DNA from 4 places in the Ruminococcus sp. 1001136sp1 genome. Region 3 is predicted to be linked to each of the others. Evidence: predicted binding sites of a transcription regulator. Region 3 holds the regulator's gene; each other region holds the start of a gene.
What was found. Region 3 encodes HrcA, which represses chaperone genes, less so after heat shock. Its sites were predicted from a motif close to TGTTAGCACTCNNNNNNNNNGAGTGCTAACA; they were not measured.
Positions count from the first base shown of each region.

Region 1: ABHC48_RS04665 (Hsp20/alpha crystallin family protein) is a predicted target of HrcA. The motif match lies at 1,813-1,843, and genes of this name have one in related genera.
Region 2: htpG (molecular chaperone HtpG) is a predicted target of HrcA. The motif match lies at 1,569-1,599, and genes of this name have one in related genera.
Region 4: ABHC48_RS08170 (Hsp20/alpha crystallin family protein) is a predicted target of HrcA. The motif match lies at 2,483-2,513, and genes of this name have one in related genera.

Region 1 covers NZ_JBDPGY010000004.1:56,434-60,652, forward strand. The annotation lists gene lysS (lysine--tRNA ligase) at 1-322, opposite strand, end outside; gene greA (transcription elongation factor GreA) at 335-817, opposite strand; gene ABHC48_RS04665 (Hsp20/alpha crystallin family protein) at 1,212-1,679, opposite strand; gene ABHC48_RS04670 (hypothetical protein) at 1,881-2,915, opposite strand; gene ABHC48_RS04675 (metal ABC transporter permease) at 3,506-4,219, opposite strand, start outside.
Region 2 covers NZ_JBDPGY010000015.1:102,872-107,090, forward strand. The annotation lists gene ABHC48_RS14350 (hypothetical protein) at 1-1,480, shown strand, start outside; gene htpG (molecular chaperone HtpG) at 1,672-3,738, shown strand; gene ABHC48_RS14360 (sporulation initiation factor Spo0A C-terminal domain-containing protein) at 4,006-4,219, shown strand, end outside.
Region 3 covers NZ_JBDPGY010000025.1:13,180-17,398, reverse strand. The annotation lists gene dnaK (molecular chaperone DnaK) at 1-362, opposite strand, end outside; gene grpE (nucleotide exchange factor GrpE) at 478-1,140, opposite strand; gene hrcA (heat-inducible transcriptional repressor HrcA) at 1,157-2,197, opposite strand; gene ABHC48_RS17630 (TIGR00730 family Rossman fold protein) at 2,641-3,183, opposite strand; gene ABHC48_RS17625 (chromate transporter) at 3,276-3,845, opposite strand; gene ABHC48_RS17620 (chromate transporter) at 3,842-4,219, opposite strand, start outside.
Region 4 covers NZ_JBDPGY010000007.1:166,997-171,215, forward strand. The annotation lists gene ABHC48_RS08160 (hypothetical protein) at 1-225, opposite strand, end outside; gene ABHC48_RS08165 (3'-5' exonuclease) at 350-1,300, opposite strand; gene ABHC48_RS08170 (Hsp20/alpha crystallin family protein) at 1,936-2,370, opposite strand; gene ABHC48_RS08175 (hypothetical protein) at 2,667-3,794, shown strand; gene ABHC48_RS08180 (SufD family Fe-S cluster assembly protein) at 3,970-4,219, opposite strand, start outside.

The sequences.
Region 1 (4,219 bases), on a different contig from region 3:
CCATGACTCTCTTGAACATCATACGTCCAGCGATTGCCACATGGAGCGGGCTGGCATCCATAATACTTCTTCTCTCTTCGTAGTCGTTCTTCTGAACTTCCTTCGCCTGCTCTTCATCAAGACCTGTTACATCCGGCTCTGTACGATCCTTCAGCAGCTCTGCTTCGTGTGCCTCATAAAGGTTCTTTACTTCCAATGAATGATGGGTCTGATTAAATTTTGTTATCTGAAATGGATCCTTGCCATTCGCCTGAAGCTCTGCCAGTTTATCACGGCGGATTTTCAGAAGCTGATTCAGATCCTGATTCTTCTGTTCTGCCACTTTTGTGCCTCCTTAAATATTACGCTGGATTTCCAGCACTTTGTACTTCATGATACCGGATGGCAGCTCTACTTCTACAATATCACCTGTGTGTGCGCCCATAAGAGCCTTTCCTACAGGAGATTCGTTAGAAATCTTGCCTTCCAGGCTGTTTGCCTCTGTGGAGCCAACCAGCTTCAGTTCTATATCTTCGTCAAACTCGAAGTCATGTACTCTTACTTTACATCCTACGCTGATCTTGTCAAGATCGACTTCGTCCTCAACTACAACCTCAGCGTTCTTCAGGATTTTCTCAATTTCTTCAATACGCGCTTCGATATCTCTCTGCTCATCTTTAGCTGCATCGTACTCTGCATTCTCGGACAGGTCTCCCTGCTCTCTTGCCTCTTTGATCTTACCTGCTACTTCTTTTCTTTTTACTACCTTTAAATCATGCAGCTCTTCTTCCAGTTTTTTAAGTCCTGCATAGGTTAGTAAGTTCTTCTTTTCTTCCATTATAGCCTTACTCCCTTTCATTCCGGCGGCTTGTCGCCCCGTATCATACATTTCTTATATGCTGTTTCTCCCGGAAAATTCCATTACTATAAAAGTCCTGAACAAAAAGCTGCAGAAATATACCAACCACAGATAACATTCATTCGCCAAACAGTCCACTTTTATAATTGGTAATGCCTGCAGAAGCAGACATTTCATTACCCAAAAGGGTACAAATTCACTAGGATATTCACAGTTTCACCATTATAGCTAAATCAACAGGCATTGTCAAGACAGAAAAATAGCGAACAAATGTAAAAAAAGATGCCGCAGAACCACCATTTTCCGTGATTCTGCGGCATCTTACTTCTTAATTATGCTATTCTCTCAGAATATGCTTCTGAAGGGGGAAAAGTTATCCTTCGATGGCAATGTGTTTCTTCTCTTCCACTGCTGGTTTCGCTTCTTTCTTCGGAACAAACAGTTTCAGAATGCCATGTTTAAACTCAGCCTTAATATCCTCCTGCTGAACATCCTCGCCTACATAAAAGCTTCTGCTGCAGGCTCCTGCGTAACGCTCCCTGCGGATGTAATGACCGGATTCTTTCTCCTGCTCATCTTTGTCCAGACCTTTCTCAGCGCTGATGGTCAGGTAGCCATTCTCCAGGGAAGCCTTAATCTCATCTTTGGTAAATCCTGGAAGATCGACTACCAGCTGATAACCGTTATCCATTTCCTTAATATCAGTCTTCATAACGTGGCTGGCTCTCTTGCCATAAAGCTTCTTCTCGGTATCTTTCATTGCTTTATCATCATAATAGAATGGAAAATCATTAAAGAAATCATCAAATAAGTTCTCTCCAAAAATACTAGGCATTAACATAAGTCATCTCTCCTTTTTATATATGCTGTTTACCTTGTTTCTTGGAACTCGGGTGGTAGGGAATTCATAAAGCCTTTCGCTTTTGCTTTCTTTTTATCCCCTTCCTTTGTTCTAGTTGTAATATAGCACATATTGTTAGCACTGTCAATAGACGAGTGCTAATTTCACATTTTTTTCACATTCTAACATTTTTCTCTTTTCCTACAGCATCTCCCTCAGCTGATAATTTGTATACACCTGTTCATAATCATATTCCGAATCATACCTGGTAAGTGTCACCATCGGATCTGCACCTGGAATGATCTGGTAGCTATAGGAAACTTCGTAATCCTCATCTATAAATTTCACAGCCCCCTGGTTTTCAGAGCCTTCTGTGATTTCCGTCCTGTAAGCTGCGAAAACACGTCCGCTGTTTATATCGTTTGCTATGGCTGTCATAACTTCGGCCAGATTTCCAAGATCCTCATTTATCGTAAACTGGTTCCAGCGGTCTACCAGAACCGCACCATAGCATTTATCGCCATACTCACTGGTGGCCTCTCTCCAGCAAATGTTGATATAGTTATCATCCGTTATTCTGTAGCTTCCAACATAGTCCCTGGGATCATAATATTCATCTCCTGCCCAATGAGCTGTAAAGGTTCCATTGTCCTCATCCAGGGAAACTTCATAACCTTTTTCCAAATTCGCAGCCCCAAGATAGCGGGCAATGATCTCCTCCAGATTGTCTGTTTCCGGATGATAAATATAGGGATTCTCCTTTGGAATCTTAGCCTTTTCACTATCTTCCAGATCGTCCAGATTATCCAGACTCTGAGATTCTCCTGTCTGCACCAGTTCACGTCCAAAAATTACCTGGGTATCCTCATCCAAGCTCCCCACAAACTCTCCGTCCACCGTATCAAGATAAATGTCTCCTTCCTCCAGGGAAACAAGTATTTTCCCATCCTCCAGTTTCCATGAGACCTTCAGAATTTCTGCCGAGTCTGGCTCCTCACTATTGTAGGACATTTCCATGTAAGCACTTCCGTCTTCCATCAGCCTCATTTCCAAGTATTGGTTCAAATATTCTGCTACATTGTGGCGTTCGCTGCTTTCGTCAGAATATATTACATAATTGGCATACCAGATGCCCATATAGTCCTCCGGATTTTCGATTTCTGCATAGGCAATAGCTGGAAACGATGCAGTGATCAGCATTCCGGTAAATATTGCAGCAATTATTCTTCTTTTCATAAGCACCCTCCCTGGATCATATAATTTTTCTGAAAAATATAGTTTCAGCTTTGGTCACTGTTCACAGGGAATGTTTCGCGAGGTGTTTTTTGTGAGCAAAGCTCACAGAAAACCCGAGACTTGCGGCGCGAAATCATGCAAATGCATGATTTCTGTGCATCGCGGAGCGTGTTGCTGTAAACGGAGTGAACAGTAACCAGCTTTGCAGCCAGATACAAAACAGTAACCAGAAATTTTTTCTACAACTGTATCATTCTGCTGTAACTATATTATAAGAAATTCACCCAGGAAAAAGCACTATACTCTGGTTAGTATTTTTCTCATTTCCCATATAAAAAGAATCCTGCTTGCAGGATTCTCCGCCTGCGGCGGGGCCGCCTCGAGCGACAGCTATCCTTCCGCCGCAGTGCGCTCCTGCCCGGTAGGACTTTTAATATAATAGGCAATTCCAATAGAATTTCCTATTACATTAAAAAGGCGTCCCTTGCAAGCTGAACCACTTACAAGAACGCCCTGTACATCGAATATTAAATAACTGCCATATTAACTTGTCAGATTTTCAGACACGCTCTACCACTCTATACCATATTCTATCTCTCTAAAAGCTTCCCAACCAGGCTTGTCACCAGAAACGCCGCAATATCTACAGCCACAATAGTAGACCCTACCGGCGTTCCGCCAAGAATGGAAACAATAATTCCAAGAAATGCACACAACACGGATAAAATCGCCGAACAGATAATTACAGCGCTGAATCGTTTATAGATTCTCATTGCCGACAGTGCCGGGAAAATGATCAGAGCTGAGATCAACAAGGATCCCACCAGGTTCATAGCCAGCACAATGATCACTGCTGTGATCACCGCAATCAGAAGATTGTACATATCCGTCCTGGTTCCAGTGGCTTTTGCAAAATTTTCATCAAAGGTAACCGCAAATATCTTATGATAAAATACTGTAAACAGTGCCACAACAATAACAGACACCACCACACACAGCCACACCTCAGCTGTGGTCAGGGTCAGGATTGACGTAGAACCAAACAGGCTGCTGCACACATCTCCGGAAATATTAGAGCCTGTGGAAAACACATTCATCAGCAGATAGCCAACTGCCAGGGCTCCGACCGAAATCATAGCGATTGCCGCATCTCCTTTGATCTTTGTACTCTGTCCTGTACGAAGAAGCAGCACCGCACAGATCACAGTTACCGGCATAACGAACAGCATATTGTTGCTGAAATTCAGCACTGATGCAATGGCCATAGCGCCGAATGCCACATGGGACAGTCCGTCCCCAATAAA
Region 2 (4,219 bases), on a different contig from region 3:
ATCAGTCGATGCATGGGTTATGCCAAGAGAAGGTACAGCTGTTGGAGAATACAGTGATACGATCACTTATGAAACAGAGGAAGGTGTAAAGGTTTCCTTCATTGCAAAGCTTACAGTAGCTGAGCAGAAGCAGGATGATACGAATACAGATCAGCAGCCAGCAGAGAAACCAGCTACACCGGAAACCACCCCGGAAGTGACACCAGAGGTAACTCCAGAAGTTACCCCAGAAGTCACCCCAGAGGTAACTCCAGAAGTGACACCAGAAGTCACCCCAGAGGTAACTCCAGAAGTTACCCCAGAAGTCACCCCAGAGGTAACTCCGGAAGTAACACCAGAAGTCACCCCGGAAGTGACTCCGGAGATTACTCCAGCTCCTTCATTTACTACCGACATTTCCGAAGTGAAATTCGACAGTAAAGAAGCTGGTTACAAAGAAGCACCAGCTGCAGTTACAATCAATGTATCCAATACTGGAAATGTGAAATTAACCGGTATTGCTGTAAGTGTAAGCGGAAACGAATTTACAGTAAGTGCTCCGTCTGCTTCAGAATTAGAGGCAAATGCAAGCCAGTCTGTATCCTTTACTGTTGCACCGGCAGTTGGATTGGCAGCAGGAACCTATACACAGACTGTTTCCATTAAGACAGATCAGACAGATTACCTGAATATTCCAGTAAGCTTTACAGTAACAGAAGCTGCTGCCAAGCTTACAGCTGTAGGCAAAGTATCTGATATCAGTCTGGCAAACGGGGTTGAGAAGTCAGCAGCTGGACTGCAGCTTCCATCTACTGTTAAGATTACTACAAACAAGGGCGATATGAATGCCTCTGTAAAATGGGATGTAAAGGGCAGTGCATATAATCAGAACAGTACAGAAGCACAGAAGTTCTCTGTGAAAGGTACTGTTGCTCTTCCAGACGGTGTTACCAATCCGGATAACCTGAGCCTTGTAGTATCTGTTAATGTCACTGTAAGCCGTGGACCGATTGTATCTGATGCAGGGAATAACAGTATCACAGGAATCAGCTCCGATGGAAACTATACTACAGAGACCAAGATTACTTTCACTGCAGTTGGCGCAGGTATGGATATTGAAAATCCGATTAAGGGAGATGTAAGATATCAGCCGCTGAACTGGGAGGTTCTTGAGGCAAGAAGCTGGGACGGCGCACCATATTCAGCAACTTTCCGCATGGGCAAGAATGGAAATTATACTTTGACTGTCACATATAATCAGCAGCAGTTTGATGGAAGCAATTGGGTAAACACCGGAACACAGGATACCAAGCAGATTAATTTCACTGTAAATGCTGCACCGAATCAGACTCTGACACCGGCTGCAGACAAAACAGATGCAAATCAGAAGAATGCAGTAAAGACCGGGGATAATACTCCAATCCTCCCATTTGTAATTATTCTGATTGTTGCGATTGTATTAATTGCAGGAATACTTGTTTACCGCAATAAGAAAAAATAATAGTGGATTCTCAGATAAACAGTAATTGTGAATGAGAGCAGAACGAATGAGGGAGACCAGAAATGGTCTCCCTTCTTTTAATAAAAACTACTAGCACTCAATTAAAATGAGTGCTAAATTTTCCTTGACTTTTAGTCAGTTTGGTATTACTATAGTTTGTATAATTAAGAAGACAAAGGAGAGTGAGCTGCATGGCTGAGAAGCATGGTAGTTTATCAATTAACAGTGAAAATATTTTTCCAATTATAAAGAAATGGTTATATTCTGATCACGACATTTTTGCAAGAGAGTTAATCTCCAATGGTTGTGATGCAATTACGAAACTTAAGAAACTTGATGTTATGGGTGAATACACACTTCCGGATGATTACAAAGCTGAAGTACAAGTTATTGTGAATCCGGAAGAGAAGACTTTGAAGTTTATTGATACAGGTCTTGGTATGACGGCCGATGAAGTTGAAGAGTATATTACACAGATTGCTTTTTCAGGAGCTACTGAGTTTCTTTCCAAATATAAAGATAAGACCACGGATGATCAGATCATCGGTCATTTTGGACTTGGCTTTTATTCAGCATTTATGGTAGCAGATGAAGTTCATATTGATACTCTTTCTTATAAAGAGGGCGCTGCTCCAGTACATTGGACCTGTGATGGTGGTACAGAGTATGATATGCAGGAAGGCAATAAGACTACAGTTGGTACTGAAATTACTCTGTTTTTAAATGATGAGAGTACAGAGTTTTCCAACGAATATCGTATGAGAGAGATTATTGAGAAGTATTGTTCTTTCATGCCGGTAAATATCTATCTGTCTAAGGAAAATGCACCGCAGGAGTATGAGACCATTGATGAGGCTGAGCTTCGTGATGATGACGTAATTGTAGAGCGTATCCACGAGGAGGCCAAGACTGAGGAGAAAGAGAACGACAAAGGTGAGAAAGAAGTCGTAGAAGTATCTCCTGCGAAAGATAAAGTAAAAATCAATAAACGTCCGGTATCTTTAAGTGATCCGGAGCCATTGTGGATGAAACATCCAAACAGTTGTACAGATGAGGAATATAAAGAGTTTTACCGTAAAGTCTTTATGGATTATAAGGAACCTTTGTTCTGGATTCATTTGAACATGGACTATCCATTTAACCTGAAAGGTATTCTGTACTTCCCGAAGATCAATACAGAATATGATTCCATTGAAGGTACGATCAAACTGTACAATAACCAGGTATTTATCGCAGATAACATTAAGGAAGTAATTCCTGAGTTCCTGCTTCTTCTGAAAGGTGTAATTGATTGTCCGGATCTTCCACTGAATGTATCCAGATCCGCACTGCAGAACGATGGATTTGTGAAGAAGATTTCTGAGTATATTACAAAGAAAGTAGCGGACAAGCTTACCGGAATGTGTAAAACAGACCGTGAGTCCTACGAGAAATACTGGGATGATATCAGTCCATTTATCAAATATGGCTGCATTAAGGACAGCAAGTTCTCAGATAAGATGAATGATTATATCCTCTTCAAGAACATTGATGGCAAATATCTGACTCTGAAAGATTGCATCGAAGAGAACAGGAAACCAGAAGATGAGACTAAGACAGAAGAGACTGTTGAATCCACAGAAGAGAAGAAAGAGGACGGCGCGAAAGACGAGAAAGAGCCTGAGAAGACTACTATCTTCTATGTAACAGATGAGGTTCAGCAGAGTCAGTATATTAACATGTTCCGTGAGGCAAAGAAGGATGCTGTTATTCTGAAACACAATATTGACAGCGCTTTTATTTCCCATCTGGAGCAGAAGGATCAGACTATCCAGTTTAAGAGAATTGATGCAGATCTTACAGAAGAACTGCGTGGAGAGGAAGCTGCTGACGAGGAGACTTCCAAGACTCTTACAGAAGTATTCAGAGATGCATTGAAGAATGACAAACTGGAAGTGAAGGTTGAGAATCTGAAAAATGAAAAAGTTGCTGCTATGATGACTCTTTCTGAAGAGAGCCGCCGTATGCAGGATATGATGAAGATGTACAATATGTACGGCATGGATCCATCTATGTTTGGCGGTCAGGAAACTCTGGTTCTGAATGCGAAACATCCATTGGTTCAGTTTGTAGCAGATAACAAGGATTCTGAGAAGACCCCGGTTATTTGCGAGGAACTGTATGATCTTGCTATGCTGAGTCATAAACAGCTTTCACCGGAAGAGATGACCAGATTTGTTCAGAGAAGTAATGAAATTCTGCTTATGCTGACAAAATAAGTTATGACAAAAAGGGACAGACGTTTAAATGAGTATTGCATTTAGGACGCCTGTCCTTTTTATATGAAAAATTGGAAAAGTTTATCCTGTTATTCTGCTTTTCTATAGAATTTTATCTCGAAATCCCTAAAAAATATTACAATTCTCTTAATTTTTGTCTCTAAATGCTAAAAAAGGCAAATTTAACTCGTATTATATGTAGAGGCAAATCAAGGGCTGACTGCAGATGCAGAATCAGAAGTATAACTTATTGTGGGAGGGACAAAAATGAGAGAGGTATACGGCACGATACGCAAACTTGGTGCGACATCGAAATATAAAGGATATTATTTTGTGGCGGAAGCCATACGCATGACAATGGAATTTCAGGAAAGACCAATGAAGATCACAAAAGATATTTATCCAAGGCTTGCAAAGAAATTTAAATCCAAGCCATCTAATATTGAGCATGATATTCGTACAATTGTAAATGTATGTTGGG
Region 3 (4,219 bases):
TATGCCGGAACAGTGATAACTGCTTCTGTAACAGACTCTCCAAGGTATCCTTCAGCGTCTTTTTTCAGTTTCTGAAGAATCATAGCGGAAATTTCCTGTGGGGAATATTTCTTATCATCAATTGTTACACGGTAATCTGTACCCATCTCTCTCTTGATGGAAGAGATTGTTTTCTCTGCGTTTGTTACTGCCTGACGTTTTGCAGGCTCACCTACCAGACGCTCACCTGTCTTTGTGAATGCTACAACAGATGGTGTTGTTCTGGATCCTTCTGTATTTGCGATAACGGTTGGCTGTCCACCTTCCATAACAGCTACACAGCTGTTTGTTGTACCTAAGTCAATACCAATGATTTTTCCCATGATAATTTTCCTCCTGTTTAAAAATTCATGGTTGCTGTCCATTACACGAACAGTAACATTTATACTTTGTTTTTAGAAAATGTCGATGAAGTTTGATTCTCCAAGCTGCTTTCTGTTAATTAGCAACTTTTACCATACTGTGTCTTACAACGAAATCCTTGTAGGTATATCCCTTCTGAAATTCCTCTACGACGATGTTCTCGCCAACGGATTCGTCCTCCACATGCATCACTGCATTATGCAGATTCGGATCAAATTCCTTACCTACAGCTTCGATTGGCTTCACACCCATCTCATCAAAAGCTGTCATCATCTGCTTGTAGATCATCTTCATGCCTTCTGCAAATGGATCATCCTCCGGTGCCTGTGCAAGACCTCTTTCGAAGTTATCCACGATCGGAAGCATTTTTTCAACGATGTCCCTGGCGCCGATGATGTACATGCTGGATTTCTCTTTCTCCGTTCTTTTACGGTAGTTATCAAATTCAGCCATGCTGCGCTTCAGTCTGTCTGTAAGTTCCTCGACCTGCTGTTCGAATTTATCTTTCTCTTTTTTCTTCTTGCCGAAGAAAGAAGTTTTTGTCTTGGTTTCCGGTTCCTTCTGAGATTCTGCTTCCTGATCTGACTGCTCAGTTTCTTCTGTCTGTGCTGGTTCCTCGGAAGTCTCCTCTTCTGCTGTCTGGGCTGTATCTGCTGCCTCTTCTTCGCTTCCGTCTGTTACCGGAATGTCAACTGCTTCTTCCTGTACTTCGGCTTCTTTATTCATTTCTTCTGACACGCTTTCAACCGCCTTTCTAGGTTTTCTTATTTACCATTTCGTCAAGCTGGACTTTTAATTTCTTTAAGCTGTCCACTACATTCTCGTAATCCATTCGCTTGGGACCGATGATTCCAATAGTTCCACGCATTCCATCTCCCAGCTCGTAAGTAGCTGTGACCACACTGCAGTCTTTCATGGTACGTACCGGAACTTCATCCCCGATGTATACCTGAACTCCTGTGTTCTCCGGATCTCCCATTTCCTCACGGACCATATCCGCAAGTTCCTGCTTATCCTCGAAAGTGGAAATCAGCTCACTGGCTCTGGATGTATCTGCAAGCTCTGGATACTTAAATATGTTGGTTGCTCCCGATGTATATACTTTCATATCTTCTTCGTCCACGTGAATTGTAGCTGCAACTGCGTCCAGCACATCTGCAACCACACCGCTGTGGCTTCCCGCCTGTTCTTTCAATCTGGCGATCATGCCCAGATTAATGTCCTGGATGGGTACACCGTTCAGGTTCGTGTTAAGAAGAAGATTCAGCTTCAGGATCGTCTGGTCATCCATCTCCTCATCAATATTAATGATCTGGTTCCGAATAACATTACCCTCACATACAACTACGGCAATCAGCTGCCGCTCATTGACTCGTGAAAGCTGAATGAACTTCAGGGTGCTTCCCTTATACTGGGGAACCGCAACCATAGCCGCATAATTGGTATTCGTGGCAAGAACCTTCGCCACCTGCTTGAGCACCTTATCCATCTTATCTGACTTCTCAATCATCAGATCACGGATTTCTGCGATCTCGGCTTCCTTCTCCCTGGTAAGCTCATCTACATAAAGGCGATAGCCTTTATCTGATGGAATTCTTCCGGCTGAGGTGTGGGGCTGTACGATGTAGCCCATATCCGTCAGGTCGGACATCTCATTTCGGATAGTAGCAGAGCTGACATTCAGATCCGGATATTTGGAAATAGTTCTGGAACCTACAGGCTCACCTGTTTCCATATAAGTTTTGATGATTGCTTTCAGTATTTTCCGTTTGCGCTCATCTAATACTTCATCCATGAAATATCTGCTCCTTCCTGAAAAGCAGACGGTCAAACCTGATTCTGATTTCCGTCTGGCTTCTTCGAATTCCTTTGTTAGCACTCATTATTTAGGAGTGCTAACATCTATGCTCTTAAGATACACCTCAGTATTCCTTTTGTCAATATTTTTTACAAATTTTTTTCATCTTTTTTGATAGTTTTTACCCTATACTTTACCATTCTGGCTAAATTCTCCTTACTGCAATACTTTTTTTGGGCAGCAAGGATACTATCAGGTATCTGCCAACGCAGTCTTATGTTTGCTGCCGCATAAATGAAAAAGATGCCTTGAGAAAATTTTCCCTGGCATCTTCTTTCCTATATAGGAATACCGCCCATAGGCGACATGTCCGTTTTGTAACTGTTCAGCACCTTCACAGTTATATGTTTCGCAAAACAGCCCCTGCTGAATAGCAGCCTCTATTTTTTATAATTTTCCAGATAGTCAAGAACTGCTGTCGGCTCATCCAGAAAGACTACCAGATCCAGCACGGAAAAATCCATGAATTTCTCTTCTGCTGTGTACTCCAGCAATGCTTTCATCTTGTCATAATATCCGTCAATGTTATACAGCACAATTGGGCGGTCAATACGTTTCAGGCTTTTCAAGGTAAAAATCTCAAAAAATTCCTCGTAGGTACCAATTCCGCCAGGTGCTACGATCGTAGCATCTGATTTTTCTTCCAGAAGTTTTTTGCGCTCTCTCATATTCTCTGTGAAAATAAATTCCGTGCATTTCTCATACAGAACTCCAGGCTGGTCAAAAAATCGGGGAGCAATTCCAAGTATGTAACCATTTTCTGCTGCCACGCCTCTGGCTGCTGCTCCCATCATTCCGGTAGCCCCGCCGCCAAACACCAGACCGTGACCTCTTTTTCCCATTGCTCTTCCAAGCTCTTCTGTTTTTTCATAATAAATGTTTTTAAGCAGTGCACTTGAAGCGCCATATACACATATGTTCAATCTGTTATCCCCCTTATTTTTTCTTCTAAACACAGGTGCAGCCTACCTGCGGCAGCACCATATACGAAAGTCAGCTGGCATATCTTTTCCAGTCAGCTTCCGGCAGCCGCGCAAAACACCATATTTGCCACACCGCACAAAACCATCACCAGAATAGGATTCATTTTAAATTTTCTTAAAAGCACCAGTGCGGCAGTAAAGAACACCACCATTCGAATGCATATGTTTTCCCGAAACAGTTCCACTGCACCATTTATAAAAAAAGATGATACTAAAATGGTAACTCCTGCCTTGGCGATCATGGCCACAACCGCCGGGCGAAGGGATGTAAGAGTTCCCTGGAGAAGGGACATTTTCCGGTATTTCGTGTAAATATATGCCAGCAGGGTTACAATTATACAGGAGGGTAAAATACAGCCAAGAGTAGCCACCACTGCGCCACCAGGACCAGCAATCCTGGTTCCTACAAAGGTTGCGGAGTTTACTGCAATAGGACCAGGAGTCATCTCTGCAATGGTCACAAGATTCGAAAAAGTTTCCATGGAAATCCAGCCATGCATAGTCACTACCTGTTCCTGTATAAGAGGCATTGCTGCATATCCACCTCCAAAGCTTAATGCACCAATCTGAAGGAAGCTGAAAAAGAGCTGAAGATAAATCATTTTTTGCTGCCCTCCTTCACAAGTGTACGCGCAAATCCAAATACAGCCACAATAAGTATTATATAAATAATGTTTACCTTCAGAAAATAGCTTACACAAAAACTGATGACCATAATAACCACATTTACCCAGTCATTTGATTTCGCCACGTTTTTCCCCATGTCGTATACCACAGAAATGATCACAGCACCTACGCCGGCAGTCATGCCTTTCAAAAGAGCTGCTATATAATAATTAGAGCAGAATGCATCATAAAACAAGGAAATCAGGGACAGGATCACCATTGGCGGAATAATAGCCCCCAGAACCGACAGCAGCATTCCCGGTATTCCCCCAAGCTTGTATCCCACCACAATTGCTCCGTTTACTGCAAT
Region 4 (4,219 bases), on a different contig from region 3:
CATGGAGTCTTCATGAGGGATCTGATAGCCGATATAATAGCGGAATTCGTCTCCATCCCACACATTCATGCTGCCCATTCCGCTGAGTTTAAAACCATCCGAGGTAACTTCCTTGGTGATAGCCGCCTGCGCCCGCAGCGGACCAAAGAGAACCATCAGCAGTGTTACAAAGAAAAATGTCAGAATGTATTTCCCAAACCTGTAAAAATAATTTCTTAAACTCATAAAAACCCCTCCTTTTTTATACGCTGTTGTTGTATTACTTATAATCAGCATATGTGATTGGAGGGGATTTTTCTATTAACCAAATGTTAGTTTTTCATTCGTTACAAGAAGTAGTTTCACGGATTTACTGCTCTTCTTTCTTCAGTCTCCGTTTGGCACGATGCGCATCACGTTTCTGGCGGATTTCATCGGCTTCTTCATCGGTTACATTGGTGAGCTTCTTAATTACATAGTACTTATTGTCTTCCGTTCGGCGAATCCTGATTTTTCCCAGTACAAAGCCATGCTCCTGACAGAGGGACACACTGTAGTAAACCTTGGAATTATTCATAAACCAACGGATCTTACGCTTGGCAGGATTATGGCACAATGGACATTTCGTGCTGGTTACTTCCCGGTCCTTCATGGCTTTTTCGCGGGAATAGAACTCCCGGGATACATATTTATCATAGGTTGGATAGGATATGTGAATCTCTTCACGCTTGCTCTTGGGATTCTGATACACGTCCAGGGATGAGTTTGGAAAAATGTATTTATCTTCTATTTTCTGGAGAATACATGCAGTATAATAAGCATCTCCCAGAGCGCGGTGAAAATCCATTTTCTTCTCCACACCCATTTTATCAGCAGCAAATTCCAGAGCACGGCGCTCGTCATTTTCTTCATAACGAATAGCAAATAATTTCTGCACATCATAATAAGTCACCGGACCTTTGAGCAGGGAAAGTTTTCCATAATATTTCATGTTCCGCTGCAGTTCCATTACATCCTGATTTCCCCAGGTAAAGAAAATATATTCTTCGCCACACCATTCCAAAAATTCCGTGATGGCCTGTGGGAAAAGAGTTCCATTCTGCAGATCCTTATAATTCATGTGAATCACTTCATGAATGCTGTCATGAATCCAATTGTACACCTGGGGCTTGATCAGACGCTGAAAGCTATCCACAATTTCTTTCTCTTCATTTAGTTTTATGGCGCCGATTTCTATGATTTCAAAAGGCAGACGGCTGTTAGACCACCTTTTTCCCCCCGGACTCTGATTCCATTCCAGGTCAAATACAATGTAATTCATGGGTAAATTCCTTTTCTGAAAATGTTTTTGTTACTGTGAACAGGTAAGCAGTAACATGTTTTTGCCATCCACGATTACTGCAGCAACATCTTGTTTTCACGCTCTGGAGCCTGTTTGAAAAGGCTTTCTGCAAGATGTACATCATAATTTGTGGGAGATTTTTTGTTCTGTCCTTTGCAGTTATCAACAATTCCAGACAAGTATAGCAGACAGGTGAAATGATGTAAAGACATAAGAAAAAACCTGCCGGTGGGTAGCCGGCAGGAAATGAGGGGGTATGAAACAAAATCTATGTAAATTAGAAAATCGTCTTAAAATGAACACAATCTATATAAAAGAAGCTGTTTACCATTATTTCAATATTGCTGAATAATCCATACACTGCAAGCACATCAAACAAAACATGCTCTGCCGCCTTCACTCGTTACTTATGTAAGTCGGCAATATCAGCCGCCGCTTCTGATTTACGGCTAATGCACACTCTATATTATCTAATTCAATTATCTATTTCAATCGTCTATTTCAATTATTTATTTCATCGGCACGAAGCAGGTGAACTGCTCCGCGCCAGTTATTATCTGTTATCAGTTTCCCACGGGAATTCTTATCTGTTAAAACAGCTCTTTCCCCGGAAATCAGCCTTCAATAGAAATAAACTTCTTCTCTTCCGGCACTTTTTTCTTCGCTTCCTTCGGGAAAGTAACAGTCAGAACACCATTGTCATATTTCGCATGGATGTCCTCATGCTCCAGTTCCTTACCTACGTAAAAGCTTCTGGAGCACTGTCCGGTGTAACGCTCTCTGTGAACGTATTTGCCGTTATTGTCTTTCTCATCTTTATTCTCGGTTCTGGAAGCCTGAATGTTCAGATAGCCATCCTTCAGCTGAATCTTCACATCCTCTTTATGGAAGCCTGGAAGATCAATGCTCAGCTCATAATTTCCATCCACATCCTTAATATCTGTCTTCATCAATTCAGCAGCTCTGTAACCTCTGTGATTCTCTCTTTCTACAGGTAATCTCATCCAGTCATCAAATAAATCTTCTCCAAAAATACTAGGCATTAACATAATCCATTCCTCCTTATATTGTGAACACTTGCGTGTTTAATTAACATCGTTGTTGAAACTGGAAGATTTCTTTTTCTCTCTTCCTTTGTTCTGCATGTAATATAACACGCATTGTTAGCACTGTCAAGAGGAGAGTGCTAATTTCACATTTTTTTCACATTTTTCTTAAATGAAAAGCTAAATTTGTGCCCCTTTTCACATTTTCCTTTGTGAATCTCCAGAAATTCTGGTACAAACGGACTGCCTCTCCATTTTCCTCTACTGCATCTGTATTTCCAGTGATTGTATTGTAGATCATGGCAAATGCCAGATTCTCCGTTGCCCCGGCATATTACACTGGTTCCGAGGTAACTCCTGAAGTGACAATTACCCACAGTGGTAAAACCCTGGTAAAAGACAGGGATTTCACTGTAACATACCACAACAACATTGAACCAAGCAGTTATTACAATTCTCCGTGGGTTGGAATTGATGAAATTGGAAATTACCAGGGGTATGTAACCAAATCCTTTACTATAAACAGAGCTGACATCAGCAGCTGCACGGTTACGCTTTCCGATGAAAGCCTTACCTACACAGGCTCCTCTTTACGCCCAACCGCCACAGTAAAAAGCGGGGACAAGGAATTAACCCTGAACCAGGATTATTACGTTTCCTACAGAAACAACTGGGATGCAGGTACTGCTTCCGCAATCCTCACTGGAACTGGAAATTACACTGGTTCTGTTACGAAAGACTTTACCATTAAACCATTGGATATCAGCCGCTATTCCGCTTCCCTTTCCCAGTATTCCTACACCAGTGACGGAACAGAGAAATGCCCGGATGTTACCGTTACATACGGAGACAAGACACTTGCGGCAGGCACTGATTTCACAGTTTCTTATAAAGATAATGTGAAGGAAGGTACTGCTACTGTAACTATTACTGGAGCTGGAAATTACACCGGCATTATTAACACAACCTTTACGATCACAGCTGCTCCTGGCAAGGATGACTCGGACGCAGGAAAAGATAATCCTGGTAAAGATGATTCTGGTAAAGATGATTCTGGTAAAGACGATTCTGGTAAGGATGATTCCGGTAAAGATGACTCTGGTAAAGACGATTCTGGTAAAGATGACTCCGGTAAAGACGATTCCGGTAAAGATGATTCTGGTAAAGATAACTCTGGTAAAGACGATTCCGGTAAAGATAACTCCGGTAAAGATAACTCCGGTAAAGATGATTCCGATAAAGGCAACCAGAACAGCAGCATGAAAAAGGCGAAAACCCTTACCGTAAAAGGCTCTGCTACACGCGCAACCTTAAAGAAACTGGTTTCAAAGAAAAAATATTATGTACGGATCCGCACCTACAAAGTTGTAAGCGGCAAAAAATATTATTCCAAATGGAGTTCCAAAAAATCTGTAAAAATTAAATAATGTCAAATGCCAGGCCAGCGTCTTTAAACGACGCTGCCTGGCATTTTTTCATAAATCTTCCAAACCTACCTGAAGATTCTATATTCTCTGTGTAACTATTCAGCACCTTCACAGTTACAACCTCCGCAAAATAGTACATACCTACTGAATAGTTATTTTTCTGTTTAAGTTTTTCTCAACTCAGGAAATTCTCAATGATTACATTTTCTGCCTCAGCTTCCGTCATTCCAAGAGTTCTTAGCTTCAGAAGCTGCTCATCATTAATTCTTCCAATAGCGGCCTCGTGAACAATTGCAGCATCCACATGTTTCGCCTGGATTTCCGGGATGGAGCCCACCTCAGCATGATCCATAATAATGGAATCACACTGGATATGTGCGTGACATTTGTTCTTTCCAACAGCCTTCGGATGGAAAACCTGGGAA